DNA from 2 places in the Sulfuriferula thiophila genome. Region 1 is predicted to be linked to the other one. Evidence: predicted binding sites of a transcription regulator. Region 1 holds the regulator's gene; the other holds the start of a gene.
The links. The regulator FliA, encoded in region 1, starts transcription of late flagellar genes. The targets are predictions, from matches to a motif close to CTAAAGTTNNCNNAAANNNTGCCGATANNA.
Positions count from the first base shown of each region.

Region 2: flgM (flagellar biosynthesis anti-sigma factor FlgM) is a predicted target of FliA. The motif match lies at 5,007-5,036, and genes of this name have one in related genera.

Region 1 is NZ_BHGL01000046.1:14,879-23,401, reverse strand. Features, by position in the region: gene EJE49_RS11880 (ArnT family glycosyltransferase) at 1-988, shown strand, start outside; gene EJE49_RS11875 (DUF2238 domain-containing protein) at 971-1,588, opposite strand; gene rlmM (23S rRNA (cytidine(2498)-2'-O)-methyltransferase RlmM) at 1,622-2,698, opposite strand; gene EJE49_RS11865 (endonuclease MutS2) at 2,738-4,306, opposite strand; gene motD (flagellar motor protein MotD) at 4,533-5,282, opposite strand; gene EJE49_RS11855 (flagellar motor protein) at 5,300-6,040, opposite strand; gene EJE49_RS11850 (RNA polymerase sigma factor FliA) at 6,022-6,753, opposite strand; gene EJE49_RS11845 (MinD/ParA family ATP-binding protein) at 6,757-7,545, opposite strand; gene flhF (flagellar biosynthesis GTPase FlhF) at 7,538-8,523, opposite strand, start outside.
Region 2 is NZ_BHGL01000006.1:457,983-466,505, reverse strand. Features, by position in the region: gene flgG (flagellar basal-body rod protein FlgG) at 1-548, opposite strand, end outside; gene flgF (flagellar basal-body rod protein FlgF) at 601-1,341, opposite strand; gene flgE (flagellar hook protein FlgE) at 1,363-2,592, opposite strand; gene EJE49_RS04725 (flagellar hook assembly protein FlgD) at 2,620-3,291, opposite strand; gene flgC (flagellar basal body rod protein FlgC) at 3,306-3,710, opposite strand; gene flgB (flagellar basal body rod protein FlgB) at 3,716-4,126, opposite strand; gene flgA (flagellar basal body P-ring formation chaperone FlgA) at 4,291-4,980, shown strand; gene flgM (flagellar biosynthesis anti-sigma factor FlgM) at 5,085-5,405, shown strand; gene EJE49_RS04700 (flagella synthesis protein FlgN) at 5,402-5,875, shown strand; gene rimO (30S ribosomal protein S12 methylthiotransferase RimO) at 5,916-7,229, opposite strand; gene EJE49_RS04690 (hypothetical protein) at 7,306-7,449, shown strand; gene EJE49_RS04685 (ZIP family metal transporter) at 7,440-8,222, opposite strand; gene pgeF (peptidoglycan editing factor PgeF) at 8,307-8,523, opposite strand, start outside.

The DNA.
Region 1 (8,523 bases):
CGCGCTACCCTGGCTACTGATCTGGCCAATTGCACTTTACCTGCGCTCGCCGGAACTGTTTCATGTCTGGTTCTGGCTGAATAACGTCGGTCGATTTTTGGGATTTTCGGTACCGCAACTGGGAGCAGATAATTCAACCTGGTTCTGGCCAAAAACACTGCCCTGGTTTGCCTTCCCGGTGTTACCCCTTGCCATTATCAGTCTGTGGCAGCAACGCCACCGATTGCGCCACAGCGCACCATTGCAGTATGGGCTGATTGCATTCGCTGTATACCTGCTGGTGATGCAGGCCTCAGCCTCCGCACGTACTGCATATGGTCTGCCGATGCTGATCAGCCTTACCTTGTTGGCCATCCCGGCAATCACTGCGTTGCCTGAACGGCTGAATCGTTATACAGACTACTTTGCCAGACTGTTATTTACGCCATTAGCCGTCATTAGCTGGTATGTCTGGGGAATGATGGTGTTCGTCGGTAAGCCGCCCGACTGGCATATACTCGCACGTGGTTTGCCGATGGATTTTGTCATGCCACTCCAGGCACTGCCAATCACGCTGGCAGTGCTGGCCACACTCGGCTATCTCGCAGCATGGTTCTGGCTGCCTAAGCTCACCAGTCGCGCTGTTGTCAGTCTGTCCATGGGCACCACCCTGTTCTGGATATTGTTTGCCACACTCTGGCTACCGTGGGTCGATAATGCCAAAAGTTATCGTGGCGTTTATATGTCCATGCAACCACATCTGCCCACACAATACCGCTGTATCGCCAGCCAGGGTTTGGGGGAGTCTACCCGCCCTATGCTCGAATATTATCTGGGCATACTTACCCAGCGTCGCGAATTACACCCGGATGCTGACTGTGACGTACTGCTGATTGATGGCTGGGCCAAACAGCCACCCCTTGATCTTGCTGCAAGCTGGCAGTTGGTGTGGGATGGTGCGCGTCCGGGTGATGATGAAGAAAGATTCTGGTTATACGTGCAGCGTTGAAGTAAGGCGCTGTAACTGCTGATCATGGATACGCGGCAACAAGGTCAGCGCCAGAATGCTACCGATCAGCGCCATCAACATATCTTTTTGTGTATCCCAGACATCTCCTTGTGTCGCTAGAAATGCCACAGCATCGCTACCACTTAAGTCTGCAACCATCCATTCGACAAGCTCATAACTGGCACTGATCGCCAGACACACGCACACCACCAGGAAAAACAGCATTTTCCCTCGCGCTAAAGCAGTAGTACGCAACAGGATTTCACGCGTAATGATTGCCGGGACAAAACCCTGAGCCAGATGTCCCAGACGGTCATAATAATTACGCGACAATTCGAACGTATCGCGTAGCCAGTTGAACAATGGCACTTCTGCATAAGTGTAATGACCACCCACCATTAAAATGGTGGCATGAATGGCAATCAGCGTATAAGTGAGCGGTGTTAATGGGAAACGTTCGCGCGTGAACAGTAATACCGGCACGGCAATAAATACCGGCATTACTTCCAGCATCCAGGTGAAATAATCGTGCGGGTGTATGCCAGACCATACACCAATCAGCAACACCAGACCTAACAAGCTAATACGATAATTGAGCATATTCAAGATAGCATGCCAGGTAATGGGTTAAATTTACCGAGTTGCCTTATTCCGCATCAGGCATACCGTAACTTCTTCACGATCATGATACAACTGTTTGATTTCTATAGTATAGCCAATGTCTTCACGTTCAAGACGAGCTTCAATGATCGCCTCGCAACGCCTTACTTCTTCAAGACGTTTCTTCATCGGCAATTTGAGGTTAAATATTGCATGGCGGGCGTGGCCTCGCGCAATCCATTCTGCGACTAACTGAGCAATACGCGAGGGGCTTTCCACCATGTCGCATATCAGCCAGTTCACTGGATGATGCGGGCGATAGCTGAAACCGTCACTGCGCACATGTTCAATCATTTCCGTGGCCATCGCTGTCGCGGCCATCGGGCCATTATCGACTGCAGTCACCCGAATGCCACGCTGTGCCAGCACCCATGACCAACCGCCCGGTGCTGCCCCCAGATCCACTGCGCGCATGCCGGCTTTAAGTTCATTAGCGCGATCCTCTGGCAGCATCACCATCAACGCTTCGGCCAACTTACCTGCAGAACGACTCGGCGCATCTTTACCTACACGCACCCGTGGAATACCCATGAACCACGGTGATGAAACTTCCGGTTCGATTACACCAACAAATGCAGCATCATCGGCAATGAAGCAGACATGCAAACGAGGCGAATGGCTCTCAGGAACAAGCTGATGTTTTTTCTGCAACGCGGCGGTGAGCGGTTTGGTGAAACGGCGGCAAAATCCGAGTCGGGTTTTGGATGCATCCGTGTCCGGTGTTTCTACCCATACTTCACTATAACGCTGTCCGAATTCAGCAATCAGATCGCGCACTGCTGATAATCTGTCGCCTTCGGGTAGATTTTCCAAGAGCGGCGCAACCCGTATCCACTGCCGCGCGAAAATCTGTTTGTAAAACAGCAAATGCGAAGTAATCAATTCGATTTCTTCAGCAGTCTGTCCCTGAAACAGCACCCAGGCTGCACCTTCAGTCGCTTTTACATAACCATTTACACCTAGTTCTGCCGCATTTGCCATAATCTCGGCCGCGCACTCTTTCTCGAAGCCTGCGCGACAATATAATAACAATGCATTCATCTGACTCATTACGGCATACCTATTTGCTAAAAGCCGACAGTATAACGGCTATTCAGCCTTACCCGCTTGTATCTTCTGCAAATATACCCGTGCATGGTTAACCAGAGAGCTAGGCAAACCATTCTTTTCGGCGATTATCAGCCCGAGCGATTTACCTGGCTGACCGAATTCTAGTTGATAGGTAGGTGACAGCGTGGCGTAATCAAAGCGCATGGATGCGTTACTCAGATACGGATGCTGATCGGCGAAACCCTTCAACGGAGTCAGATGCGTGGTCACGATGCCATGCACTTTACGAATCGCCAGCTCATCCAGAACAGCCATCGCCAGCGAAGCCCCTTCTTCCGGATCTGTACCTGTACCCAGTTCATCCATTAATACCAGTGTGCGCTCATCGGCTTCTGCCAATAATCTTTTCAGCACTTCAACATGCCCGGCAAAAGTAGACAAATGGTTATGCAGGCTTTGTTTATCGCCCACATCCACAATCACCCGATTGAAGTTACCGATAATGCAATTGCCTTCAGCAGGTACATGCAAACCACAGTGCGCCATAGTCACCAGCAGCCCTACGGTTTTCAGCACAACAGTCTTGCCGCCGGTATTCGGCCCGGTAATGACCATCATCGACTGCTTGCCGCCGAGATCAATATCCAGCGCAACTAGGCGTGAAATACTTTTTTCCTGAAATTGCAGTAACAGTTGAGGATGATAGGCCTGCTGCAACACAACACGCGGCTCATCAATTAATTGCGGCGGCACTGCATTGAGTGCTGCGGAAAATTGGCCGGCTGCCAGTGCCAGATCGATCCAGGTAATGGCATCGACCAGTTGATTCAGATCCAGCAGATGTTCGCGTACCGTATCGGTCACTGCGCGCAGCACAATCTGATTTTGACCTTCGATCTGGCCATTCAATGCTTCCAGACGATTGTTATGGGCGACAGCTTCAATGGGCTCTATCAAAATGTCACGCCCACCACCACTGGAACCGCGCCGCACGCCTTTAAGTTTATCCGCATGAATCGCGCGAACCGCGAGCACAGCGCGCATACCATGCCACTGCACGCGACTATGCTCATCAAAGAAACCCGCGTATTCAGGCGACAGCATCAAGGCTTTCAGTTGCGCTTCCAATGCTGTTTGCACTTGATGAAACTGCTTGTGCAGGCCATCCAGTTCGGGAGTTGCATCCTCACGCAAGCGTCCCGCGGCATTAATCGTTTTATCCAGCGCTTCGGTCAAACTGGCCGGCGCCTTTAACATATTAATCCGGGAATATAAATCAGGGTAATTGCCGACCAGATCACGCAACGTCAAACCGATCTGCATGATCATGCGCAGATTATGCAGTGCGCTGGCAGGCAGTGCAGCACCGGCCTGGTTAGCCTGGCGCAGCGCAGCACGAATATCAGGCACATTCTGCAGACGGGGCATCACAAAAGCATCCACCACTTGCCGCGCGGCAGTGACGGCTGCCTGCATTTGTCTGACTATCGATAAATCCGGTGCAGGTTCAAGATTTCTGGCTGCATCAGCACCATAAGGCGAAAAAGTCAGCCGTTCCAAAATCCGCCGTATGCCATCAAACTCCAGTGCCTTCAGATCGCTTTGCATAAACCGCCTGCTCAAAAATTTTAAATCGTAACAAACCTGCCCAGCGATTACAAATGAAACGTCTGGCGGCAAGCGTCATTGAAGTTCTTATCAACATCGGGATGAAACATGGAAGATTGCAATGACTGACGAAAAAACAGACTAGTGAATTGATTATAAGAGAGTATTTCACGATGCAGCGAGCGCAGCAATCGTGCAAAGGTCTCTATAAAAACAATCAACTCAGTTACTTGGTGGTCATGGATATTTCCCGGGAAGCTTCCGGCAACGAAGATAGAATCACCACTTCTACCCGGCGGTTTCTGGCTCTACCTTCAACCGTATCATTGGGCATGATCGGTTTATTCGAGCCGTAGCCGACCACCATCAGCCGATTTTCTGCGACGCCACTTGCAACGAATTCACGCGCCACGCTACCGGCACGCACTGCTGACAACTCCCAATTGGAGGGAAACAAGGGATTGCTAATTGGCACATCGTCGGTATAGCCATCAATTTCCAGATCGTTGCGTTGATTTTTCAATACGGCAGCAATAGCTTGCAATGCTTTCCTGGATTCTTCCGTCAACTTTGCGTCACCGGGTGCAAACAAAAGGCTGGCGTTGATTTCCACATTCACACCGCGAGCAGTCTGGGTAACCCGAACCTTGCCTTCCTTAACCAGCGACCCCAGTGCCTGTAAAATATTATTGGCAATATCTGTCATCTGGCTGCTTTCCTGATGCACTACCTCACTCACATGCGCTTTACTTAGCGGGGTGCCGGATTTGGATTTCCTGGCATCTTTGTTCTGTTCGCCGGCAAAGCCGAACGCGCTACCCAGCGCATCGGAGAGGACTTTGTATTTACCCTCATTGACAGCGGAGATCGCGTACATCACCACAAAAAATGCAAACAGCAAGGTCATGAAGTCGGCATAAGACACCAGCCAACGGTCCGGATTATCATGCTCTTCTTCTAATTGCCTGCGCGCCATGATTTGGAATGCCCGTGTTATCTCAGGAACGAAGCCAGTCGCTCTTCGATAATTCTGGGGTTTTCGCCGGTTGCTATCGACAATAACGCCTCAGTCACCATTTCACGCTGATGGATCGCCTGATTGACAATAGAACGCAAACGGTTGGAAACCGGCAGAAAGATCAGGTTGGCAAAACCTACGCCATAGATAGTGGCAACAAAGGCAACCGCGATGCCGCCCCCTAGTTTGGTTGGGTCCGACAAATTCTCCATCACATGAATCAAGCCCAGCACCGCACCCAGTATGCCGATAGTAGGCGAATACCCACCCGCCGCTTCCCAGATTTTAATCGCCTGACGCTGTTCCGCTTCAAACGCATAAATGTCCGCTTCCAGAATTTCCCTGAGTTTGACCGGATCAATGCCGTCGATAATCAGTCGCAACCCCTTCGCGACAAACATATCGCGACTATTACGCATGTACGGTTCGAGGCTTAACAAGCCTTCACGCCGAGCGATATGACTCCAGGTATTAATTTCTCTGGCAAGGGCTTGCCTGTTATCCGCAGGTGGCTGAAAGACCAGCCGTATCATTTTGACGCCGCGAATAAAAACAGGAAGCCGTGTTTGTATCAACACGGCACCCACAGTACCCACAAACACGATGGCGAAGGCTGCTGGCTGCAATAACGAGCCAATATGCCCGCCATCCAGCAAATGTGCTACCAATACGCCGGCTAATGCCAGCGCTACACCAATCAGGCTGCCCCAGTCCACAACTGTCCTCTCAGGCTTGCCCGTATACGTGCAACGGCTTGGCTATGTAATTGACATACGCGGGATTCAGAAACGCCCATCACCGCACCAATTTCTTTGAGGTTGAGTTCCTGTTCGTAATACAGCCCCATCAGTATTTTCTCGCGCTCGGGCAAGCTATCGATTGCATCAATCAGCGCATCCCTGAAATCATCTTGCAGCAAACCCAGTAACGGGTCACTGGAATTATCCGAACAAAACCGGTCAAGGAAATTGTCACTGTCTTCATCATTATGATAATCCTCATAATAAATCAACTGGTGACCGCTACCTTCAGTCAGCATATCCTGATAGTCGGCCAGCGTCATTTTCAGGTTTTTAGCCACTTCCATTTCAGTAGGCATACGCCCGAGCTTTTGCTGCAAGGTCGTCATCGCAACTTCAATCTTGCGCATATTCTGACGCAGGCTGCGTGGTAGCCAGTCGGTACTCCGCAGTTCATCCAGCATCGCCCCGCGAATGCGCTGTACAGCATAAGTCTCAAACTGTGCGCCATGGGATTCTTCATAACGGTTAACCGCGTCAAGCAAGCCCATCATGCCCGCTTGTATCAAATCATCCACTTCCACGCTAGGCGGCAACTTCGCTTTAAGCTGATAAGCCAGGCGTTTTACCAGCGGTGCGTGTTCCGTGAGCAGATGATTTTTATCAGTTTTTCCGTTAACGGTGTACATATATCAAGATAAGCCTAATTGTCCCGCAATTCGTCTGAAGGCCACGGAGGCTAGAGCCATCGGAAACGCATCAATAACTGAACGCCCCAATCGACTAGCACGGCTCACATGATCATCAGCAGGAATTGATCCCATAAAGTGTAACGGCACTGCCAGATAACGACTCGCCGTTTTTGCAAGGTTAGCATAAACCAGCTGCGCTTGGGCTTCATCTGCATTAGTCACTAGCACTCCAAACGAACGCCGTCCCAGGTTGGCATTCAAGCGTTTGATCAAACAATACCCAGCTTTGATGGATTCTGCACTGCTGGTTATGTGCACCACAATCTCTCCATCCGCCATGGCAGCAACCGGCAGGCGATCTTCAGTATCCAGCTCTGCATCGACTACCACAGTGCCGTATTGCTGAGCTAACACATTAAAAATATTTGATAGCCTATTGTTATCAAGCGCATTATCGTGAATTGATTTCACATTCCCACCCACCATGGATGTGAAGCTGAATCCCTGCTGCATGGATTGAACCACTTCATTCAATGCACATTGTTGCTGCGCAACTTCAAGCAACCCATGCTTACGGGCATGACCAAGATGCATGCCGACGCCATTACTGCGGCGCGCATTTACCAATATCGCATCCGTACCTAAATGTGCTAATGAAGCAGTCAAGTTGGTCAACATGGCATTTTTCTCTGCTGTACCCAGCACAGACAATAATGTCACAATGCGTGGCTTGGGGCCAGCCAGCATACGGCGCAGCCCTTCTGCCTGATCAATACTGAAATTAGCCAAGATTCACCTCACGCAAAGTTTTATCCTGATTCGCACGTCCCGCATTAGCGACAACCAGAGATAATTCGTCATCATTAAAATGGAATGGTGTGGTTTCACGTTTTAATTTAAATGCACGCTCAATCAGCGCTTCACGACCCACCACATGCAGATCTTCAGGCACACGCTGGCCATTGGCGGCGTAATATAAATTCAGCTTCTGGCGAATGATGACATCGATCACGTTGCCCATGGTTGCTGCTTCGTCAGCCTTGGTAATTATGCACCCCGCCAGCCCGGAACCCTGATAAGCCCGTACCACTTCGCTCAAGGTTTCTCCGGTAGAAGTCGCGTTCAGGCAGAGCAGACGTTTGACGGGTGTACCCGCACCAGACAGCATCGCAACCTGCTCCGCCACCATCTGATCACGCTGGTTCATCCCCACCGTGTCTATCAGTACGGTATGTTTGCCCTTGAGTTCATCCAGCGCAATGCGCAAATCGCTTTCGTCTTTCACCGAATGCACCATCACGCCCAGGATTTTCCCGTATATACGCAGCTGTTCATGTCCGCCGATACGATAGCCATCCGTGGTGATCAAGGCCAGTTTATTCGCACCATGACGCATGACGCAACGCGCTGCCAGCTTTGCTGTGGTGGTGGTTTTGCCGACACCGGTAGGTCCAACCAGAGCAAATACCCCGCCCTTTTCCAGCACTTCATTTTCATTGCTCATCACCATCAGGTTGCGGGCCAGTACCGACTTTACCCACATCATGCCCTCTTCCGCAGATTTCACATCCGGCAAATTTTCGGTCAGGTGGCGTGACAGACTGGCACTGAATCCGGTGCTCAATAACTCACGCATGATATCAGCGCGGAATGGCTCACGAGTCTGCATCGCGCTCCAGGCAATTTCGCTTAGCTGAGCTTCCAGCATGCCGCGCATGGATCGAATTTCTTCCATAACCTTATCCAGTTCCTGATTGGCAACGGGTT
Region 2 (8,523 bases), on a different contig from region 1:
CCAGCCGAATTGATGAATGTAGCCAGTTGCAATGAACCGACTTGAACCGGCGCAGTAACACCCGGCTGCGTTACCGATACTGTACCGTCACGCCCTATCGTTAGGGACTGTGCATTAGCCGGTATAGTAATGGCCGGTTGCACCACAAAACCACTGGAAGTCACTAGCTGGCCCTGATTATCAACTTGAAATGAACCATCACGCGTATAGGCAGTTGTGCCATCTGGCAACAGCACCTGGAAGAAACCGGCGCCTTGCACAGCCACGTCCTTATCATTACCCGTTTGCTGCAAATTGCCCTGGGTAAAGATACGTTCTGTCGCAACGGGTCTTACCCCGGTACCGACCTGCAATCCTGAAGGAAGCTGGGTTTGCTGGGATGACTGCGCACCAGGCTGACGCATGGTCTGGTACAGCAAATCTTCGAATACCGCGCGCGAGCGTTTGAAACCATTGGTGCTGACGTTAGCGAGGTTATTAGCAATCACGTCCATCTGTGTTTGCTGGGCATCAAGGCCGGTTCTGGCTATCCATAATGAACGTATCATGTTGTTCTCCGCATATAGGGTTGCTTATGATCTAAGTATAAGCCGATCAGTGTCAGGCCAAAGTCAGGATCTGACTGGCTTTATTGGCGTTATTCTCAGCGCTGGATATTAATTTCATCTGCATTTCAAACTGACGCCCCAGGCTAATCATATCCACCATAGCCGTCACCACGTTGACGTTACTGCCCTCTACGGCACCGTCAACGACGGTTACCGTGGCATCAGCATCGGCCGGTTTTCCATCTTTGGTACGGAAGTAGCCGTCATCACCGCGAACTAACGATGCTTCCGGCGGATTAACCAGCTTGATCCGCCCCAGCACATTGACAGAGGTAGCCGCGCCGGTTCTTGGAATGGTCGAAACCGTACCATCCTTGGCAATGGTCACGCTTTCATCTGGTGGAATGGTAATCGGCCCGGTTTCCCCCAGAACATTTAATCCATTCTGGGTTTGCAACAAGCCATTTTCGTTGGTTTTAAGACTGCCATTACGCGTATAAGCCTCAGTGCCGTTACCCATCTCTACTGCAATCCAGCCATTTCCTCGCAATGCCACATCCAGATCGCGTCCGGTTTGCTGCATCGGGCCTGGGGTAAAATCGGTACCCACCGTGGAGTCGACTACAAACGCGCGCGTAGGCAACCCCTCACTCACCACTGGTACGGCACGAAACGAATCCAACTGGGCACGAAATCCGGTCGTCGTCGCATTGGCCAGATTATTCGAAGTATTACTCTGCTTTTCCAGAATATGCTTCGCGCCCGTCATTGCTGTATATATCAGACGATCCATGATTCGCTCCCTAGCTGGCTATTAACGCAAGTTCACCAAGGTCTGCATCACCTGATCCTGGGTTTTGATGGTTTGCGCGTTAGCCTGGTAATTCCGCTGCGCAGTAATCATGTTCACCAGCTCGGCAGTCAGATCGACATTGGAATCCTCGGTAGCCGAAGACTGCAGCACACCCAATGGACCTGAACCCGGCGTGCTGACCAAAGCTGCGCCAGAAGCGGCCGTATCTGTCCACACGTTATCACCGAGTGGCTGTAAACCGTTTGGATTACTGAAACTGGCCAGCACAATTTGACCGAGCGTCTTGGATTGACCATTAGTGTAGCGGCCAACAATAGAGCCATCGGCAGCCGTGTTGAAGCCATTCAGCTTACCTGAAGCATAACCGTCCTGACTTAAGGAGTTAACGCTAAATGCGGAGCCGTATTGTGTGGTGCCGGTATAGTCCACGGTTACGGTAAAAGGTGTACCCGCACCTGTAGTGACAGGCACAGCAACGGAGATTGGGGAACCGCCGGTCAACACACCGGAACTATTGAACGTCACCGAACCTACCGGCACAGCAGCGGCTGGCGGTGTATATCCAATCGGCACACCATCGTTTGTTGCATACACATTCCAGGTATTGGCGGCTGTCTTCACATAATATGTCTGCAGCGTATGTGAATTACCCAAACTATCGTATACCGATACCGAAGTGGAGTTATTAAAGGTCGTAGGATCCGTTGTATCAAAGGGCAATACCGGCGCGGTGCTACCCGAATCCAGATTAAGCACTGCACCAACCTTGGCCGTCACCTTAGGCGCAAGATCCGAGGTATTGATATAGACATCCGTCGGCGCACCGGTTGATAACACGCCACTTGCATTGACTGAATAACCCGTCAAATGCAATCCGTTCGCGTTAACAATAAATCCTGATTTATCAAGCTGGAATTGCCCGTTACGGGAATAGCTGATGGTACCGTTATGGCTCAAGCGGAAAAAACCGCCACCGTTAATCGCTAGATCCAGCGGATTATTCGATGAGGTAATATTGCCCTGGGTAAACTGCTGGGTCACTTGCGACACTTTAGTACCGATACCTACCTGAGAGGTACCAGAGCCGGTCAATGAACTCGCATATACGTCAGCAAATTGCGCCTGGGATTGTTTAAAGCCAACCGTACCCGCGTTGGCAACGTTATTCCCGATCACTTCCAGATTTTTGGAAGCGGCATTCAACCCACTCAGTCCTTGTTGGAAACTCATTTTGCTCTCCTCGGTTTTATCAGGAATTTAAAGAATCTGACGTACATCGGTCATACTGATTGCACCTAAACCAGGCACAGTCAATTTAACCCCTTGGCTACTCGTAGCCACACTCGCAACTTGCCCATACGATAAAGTTTGTGCAGAAACAGGCTGGCCACCCAGCGTAGCTGTAACTTTGAAGCTGTAAGCGCCATCAGCCGCAGCAGCACCGCTATCGGTCGTACCATCCCATTGCAATGGCAGCAAGCCGGCTTGCTGTGCACCCACATCAAAACTGTGTACCGGCTGACCATTTCCATCCAGCACCGTGACATTCACAGTATCTGCATTGCTGGCCAGATCCACACCAAACAATGCCTTACCGGCATTCAGGCTAGTCGTTGAACCATCGACCATCACGCCGTGCCCTATCATGCTGGCAGCCTGAAATGATTGGGTCGATTGATAACTTGCAATCATCGACTCCAGCGTCGTATTCATTTTTTCAATACCCGATACCGTCGACAATTGCGCCAGCTGACTCGTCACCTGGGCGTTGTCCAGCGGATTCAGCGGATCCTGATTCTTCATCTGGGTCACCAGCAGTTTCATGAACTGATCCTGCGCCGCTGCCGACGTGCTCTGCGTCGCACTTGTACTGGGATTCATCGTTGCCAGCAAGCTGGGGGACACGGTATTGGTCTGAACTGTACTCATCTTGAACTCCTTAATTACTGACCAATGGTCAGCGTTTTTTGCAACATCGATTTGGCCGCATTCATGGTATCCACATTGGTTTGATATGACCGTGAAGCGGAAATCATATTGACCATTTCTTCTACCACATTCACATTAGGCATCGTCACATAGCCCTTCGCATCTGCCAGTGGGCTTTTAGGGTCATACATCAAGCGCGGCAGGGATTTATCCTCTACCACCTGATCGACTTTGACTCCCGTCGCTTCTGCACCATTCACCGGCATTGCCGAAAAAACCACTTGCTTGGCTTTATAAACCTGTCCGTTTGCACTCGTCGCGCTATCTGCATTGGCCAGGTTACTCGCCACCACATTCAGACGCTGCGCTTGTGCGCTCATGGCTGAACCAGCCACATTAAATATACTGAATAATGACATGGCAATTACCCTCCTTGCATAGCTGCTAACAAATCCTTAATCCGACCCGTGATCATGGTCAGGCTCGCCTCATACCGCAATGCATTATCAGTAAACTGATTGCGCTCGGTATCCATATCCACAGTATTCCCATCGACACTGCCCTGTTGCACCGTGCGGTACTGCAGTGGCGCCCCACCAAAATCAGCATCATTCACGCCGGGCATATGCCCGCTTGCAGTTTGCGCCATCGCCGTTGGCGTACTGGCATTGCGTGCTAACACACCTTGCAACGCCTGATTAAAATTAAAATCACGCGCCTTATAATTAGGTGTATCGGCATTAGCAATATTGGAAGCCAGTAACTGCTGACGCTGCTCACGTAGCCGTAATGCGGCTTCCTGAAACTGCAATTCATTGTTTATACTTCCTATCATCCTGGCCTCCTGTCAGCGTAATAACACTAAGATATAGTTCCTATAATAGTCGCATCACACAATATCAATTGATCGAATAGGCGAATTTTCATGAGCTTATTCTGCGCTTTAAGCCTGGCAAGGTGATTTAATATGGAATCAGAAATTCAATTGATGGTTACCCAATGAGAAGCCTGCTTACCTTATTATGCTTATTGCCTGCACTGGCTACTGCCCAGGTGGACGCACCGCGTCAGGACCCGGCTCGGATACTGCATAGCGTCGAGCAATTCCTGCAAACCCAAACGACCGGATTACCGGGCCAAGTCAAAATTAAAGTTGGCGCACTCGACAGCCGCCTGAACCTGAGTGCTTGCAATGCACTCGAACCATTTATTCCTACTGGTAGCCGTATTTGGGGTAAAACCACGGTCGGGGTGCGCTGCAGTTCACCGTCAAATTGGACTATCTATATACAGGCTGACATCAGCGTCATCGGTAACTATCTCGTCAGTGCCGCTCCATTGGCACAAGGTCAACAGATAAGCGAGAAACAACTCAGCATAGCCACTGGAGATTTGACAAAATTACCCAATGGAATTATTACCGATAGCAGCCAGGCAATAGGCAAGACCGTTGCGATGTCCATACCAGCTGGCACGCCATTACGCATGGACGCCCTGCGCGTTCAAGCGGTGATTCAGCAAGGACAAAGCGTCAAGCTTGTTTCCAGTGGCAACGGATTCGAAGTCAGCGCAGAAGGACGTGCGCTGACAACGGCCAATGCGGGCCAATCGGTCCAGATCAGAATGGGCAATGGTCAGGTTATTAGCGGCATTGCTCGATCAGATGGTATAGTTGAAGTGGGATATTGAATTTTGTGATTATTTTGCCCGTTGTGTTAAAGTTTGCAAAATAATTGCCGACAATTCAGTTGTAGCTCAGGATTGTCTGAGCGCTCACTAAAAGAGATAACATCATGAAAGTCACTGACTCTGTTAAAAACGTTACGGGCGTAACTGTCGGGACCAGTACTGCGGGTAGCAAAGCAAAAGCAGCGGATAAGTCGACTGGCGCGCAACCAAGCAGTGGCGCTACCGTCACCTTATCGCCGCTATCTTCCCAGCTGCAGGCCTTGCAATCGCAAATATCAACCAGCAGTGCTTTTGACGCAAAAAAGGTTGACGCGATCAAACTAGCTATTGCGGATGGACAGTTCCAGGTCGATTCTAAAAAGATTGCCAACGAACTGATATCGTCGGTCAAAGATTTACTACAAGGCAGGAATAGTCAAAGATGAGCACATTCGGCACACGATTATTAGAGAATCTGCATGAAGAAAACCAAACCATTACCAGCTTGGTTAAACTTATTCAGAATGAACAAGCTCTGTTAATCAACGCCGATATTGAAGAGATCAAACCCATTGTTGATCAAAAAGCTCAGCACATTGCCAAATTGGCAGAGCTATCAAACAAGCGCCATCTAATTCTTGCGACTGCTGGACATCAGCCTGATGAATCGGGCATGCAGACCTGGATTGACCAAAACGCAGCCCATACTGTTGATCAAGCCTGGCAAAGCTTGTTGAACCTGGTAAGAACAGCCAAAGAACTTAATCACACCAACGGGCTGCTGATTAATACGCACCTGAGCCGCAATCAAAATACACTCAATGTTCTGCGCGGTTCCAATAAAACCGGCAATATTTACGGTCCTGATGGTCAAACCACAAGCGCAACCAAATCCCGCGGCATCGTTGTCGGGTAAGCACCAAACCCTGAAGTTTTAGCGCTTCCCAAGCCCCGATTTAAACGCGTTCACCCCATAGGTCATGCTCGCCACTATCGATTATTTTAACGGTAGCAAACTCACCCGGCACCAACCCTGCAGCATCCTCAATCACCACCACACCATCAATCTCAGGTGCATCTGCATAACTGCGACCTATTGCACCCTCTTCGCTGATTTCATCAATCAGCACTGTAAGAGTCTGGCCAATACGCGCCTCCAACCGATCCGCACTAATGTCAGCCTGCAACTCCATTAACCGCGCACGACGTTCCTCTTTGATTTCTTCCGGCACGTGATCAGGCAATGCATTAGCCGTCGCACCTTCAACTGCTGAATACGTAAAGCAACCGACACGATCCAGATCCGCTTCTGCAATAAACTCCATTAGCTGTTCAAAATCGGCTTCCGTCTCACCAGGGAAACCGGTAATAAACGTACTGCGAATAACCAGTTCAGGGCAAATCTCACGCCATGCGCGAATTCGCGCCAACGTATTTTCAGCCGCAGCCGGACGTTTCATCGCCTTCAGTATGCGCGGGCTGGCATGCTGGAACGGGATATCGAGATACGGCAAAATCTTGCCCTCCGCCATTAATGGAATAATCTCATCCACATGCGGATAAGGATAAACATAATGCAGACGCACCCAGACATCAAGCTCAGCCAATGCAGCAGCCAATTCCGTCATGCGCGTCTTCAACGGACGGCCTTGCCAGAAACCAGTACGGTATTTGACATCCACACCATAGGCACTGGTATCCTGGGAGATTACCAGTAACTCTTTCACACCAGCCGCAGCCAGTCGCTCGGCTTCCTGCATCACATCACCCACAGGCCGGCTCACCAGATCACCGCGCATGGACGGGATAATGCAAAACGTGCAGCGGTGGTTACAACCCTCGGATATTTTCAGATAAGCATAATGATCAGGCGTTAAACGTATGCCTTGCGGCGGCACCAGGTCAAGATAAGGATCATGCGGCTTAGGCAAATGTTCGTGCACCGCCGCCATGACCGCTTCCGTGGCATGCGGACCGGTTACTGCCAGCACGCTGGGATGTGCCAGCTTGACCACATCGGCCTTCGCGCCAAGACAGCCGGTCACAATCACCTTGCCATTTTCAGCCAACGCCTCGCCGATTGCATCGAGCGACTCTTCCACCGCAGCATCAATAAAACCGCAGGTATTCACCACCACCAGATCTGCGTCCTGGTAATTAGGTGCAATTAAATAGCCTTCGGCGCGTAATTCAGTCAAAATACGCTCGGAATCTGAAGTGGCCTTGGGGCAACCTAACGACACAAAGCCAATTTTCGGGATAGTATTCATTTAAACAATCTTTCTTTGGTATCAAACCACGATGTACATTATATTTTTTGCGTTTGCCTATATCTGGGTCATGCTTATGGTTACAGCATCCAGCTGGATTAGCAGCGTAATGGTTTTCGTATTTGGTGGAGCACTACTTGCGGTTGTTTACTATCTGCTCGACACACCTGGACGCAAGCATCGCCGTCTGCGCGCAGAACAGCAGGAAGATCAGGCGTAACCCCGCGCCAGCCACTCAGTCAACGCAATCGTACCCACACCTGCAGCAATCAAGGCTGCCTGCTCTATCGTGGCTGCCAGCCCTACTCGCTTATGCAAGCCGGGAATCAAATCAGCAACCGCAACATAAATCATACTAGCTGCCGCCAACCCAAGGAACACAGGAATCAAATTTTGCATGGACTGCAACGCAAAATACGCTAACAACCCTCCCACCAGCGTGGCCGCACTCGATAACAGATTAAATGCCAGCGCACGCGATTTGGTATAACCGGAGTGGAGCAGAATCAGAAAATCGCCGACTTCTTGCGGAATTTCATGAGCGATAATTGCTAGTGCGGTAACAATACCCAACTGCACATCGGCCAGGAAAGCGGCTGCAATCAAGATACCATCCACAAAATTATGGAAAGTATCACCTACCAGTATCATCATGCCGGAACGGCCGTGATCATGCCCATTATGCTCATGCATAACGCCGTGCGTTTCACAGCTTTCATGATGACAATGCCGCCACAGCACGAGTTTTTCTAAGATAAAAAAGCCAAAAATACCCGCCAATACTGTCGCTGCTGTGTTGTGGGCATTACCAGACACCTCTATAGCGTGCGGTAATATTTCTAAAAATACTGCACCCAGCAACGCACCAATCGCATAACTGACTAGACCACCTACCCAACTGGGCCGTGCAGCAAATGCAAATATGGCGGCCGCAAACACACTGAGCGCGCCACCTATAAAACTACTCACAACAATCCAGGCAAGTACAGACATGTATAGCAAAACTCTAAATCGAAAGCATGATTATACGCTACCCTGTGCGCCAGCGCCTTAATGCACGCAAGCTGCCAGCGATCATCAGCGCTCCGCAATCCAGATCAGGCTGGCCATACGCCCTGTCACACCATCACGCCGATAGGAATAAAACTGTTGAGCATCCCCATAGGTACAGTAATTCCCACCATAAACCTCAGTAAGACCAATACGCTTCAGACGCAATCGCGCCAGCATGTAGATATCCGCCAGCCACTTCCCAGCGCTGACACCCTTGAAAGCACTAGCTGCTTCGGGCAGA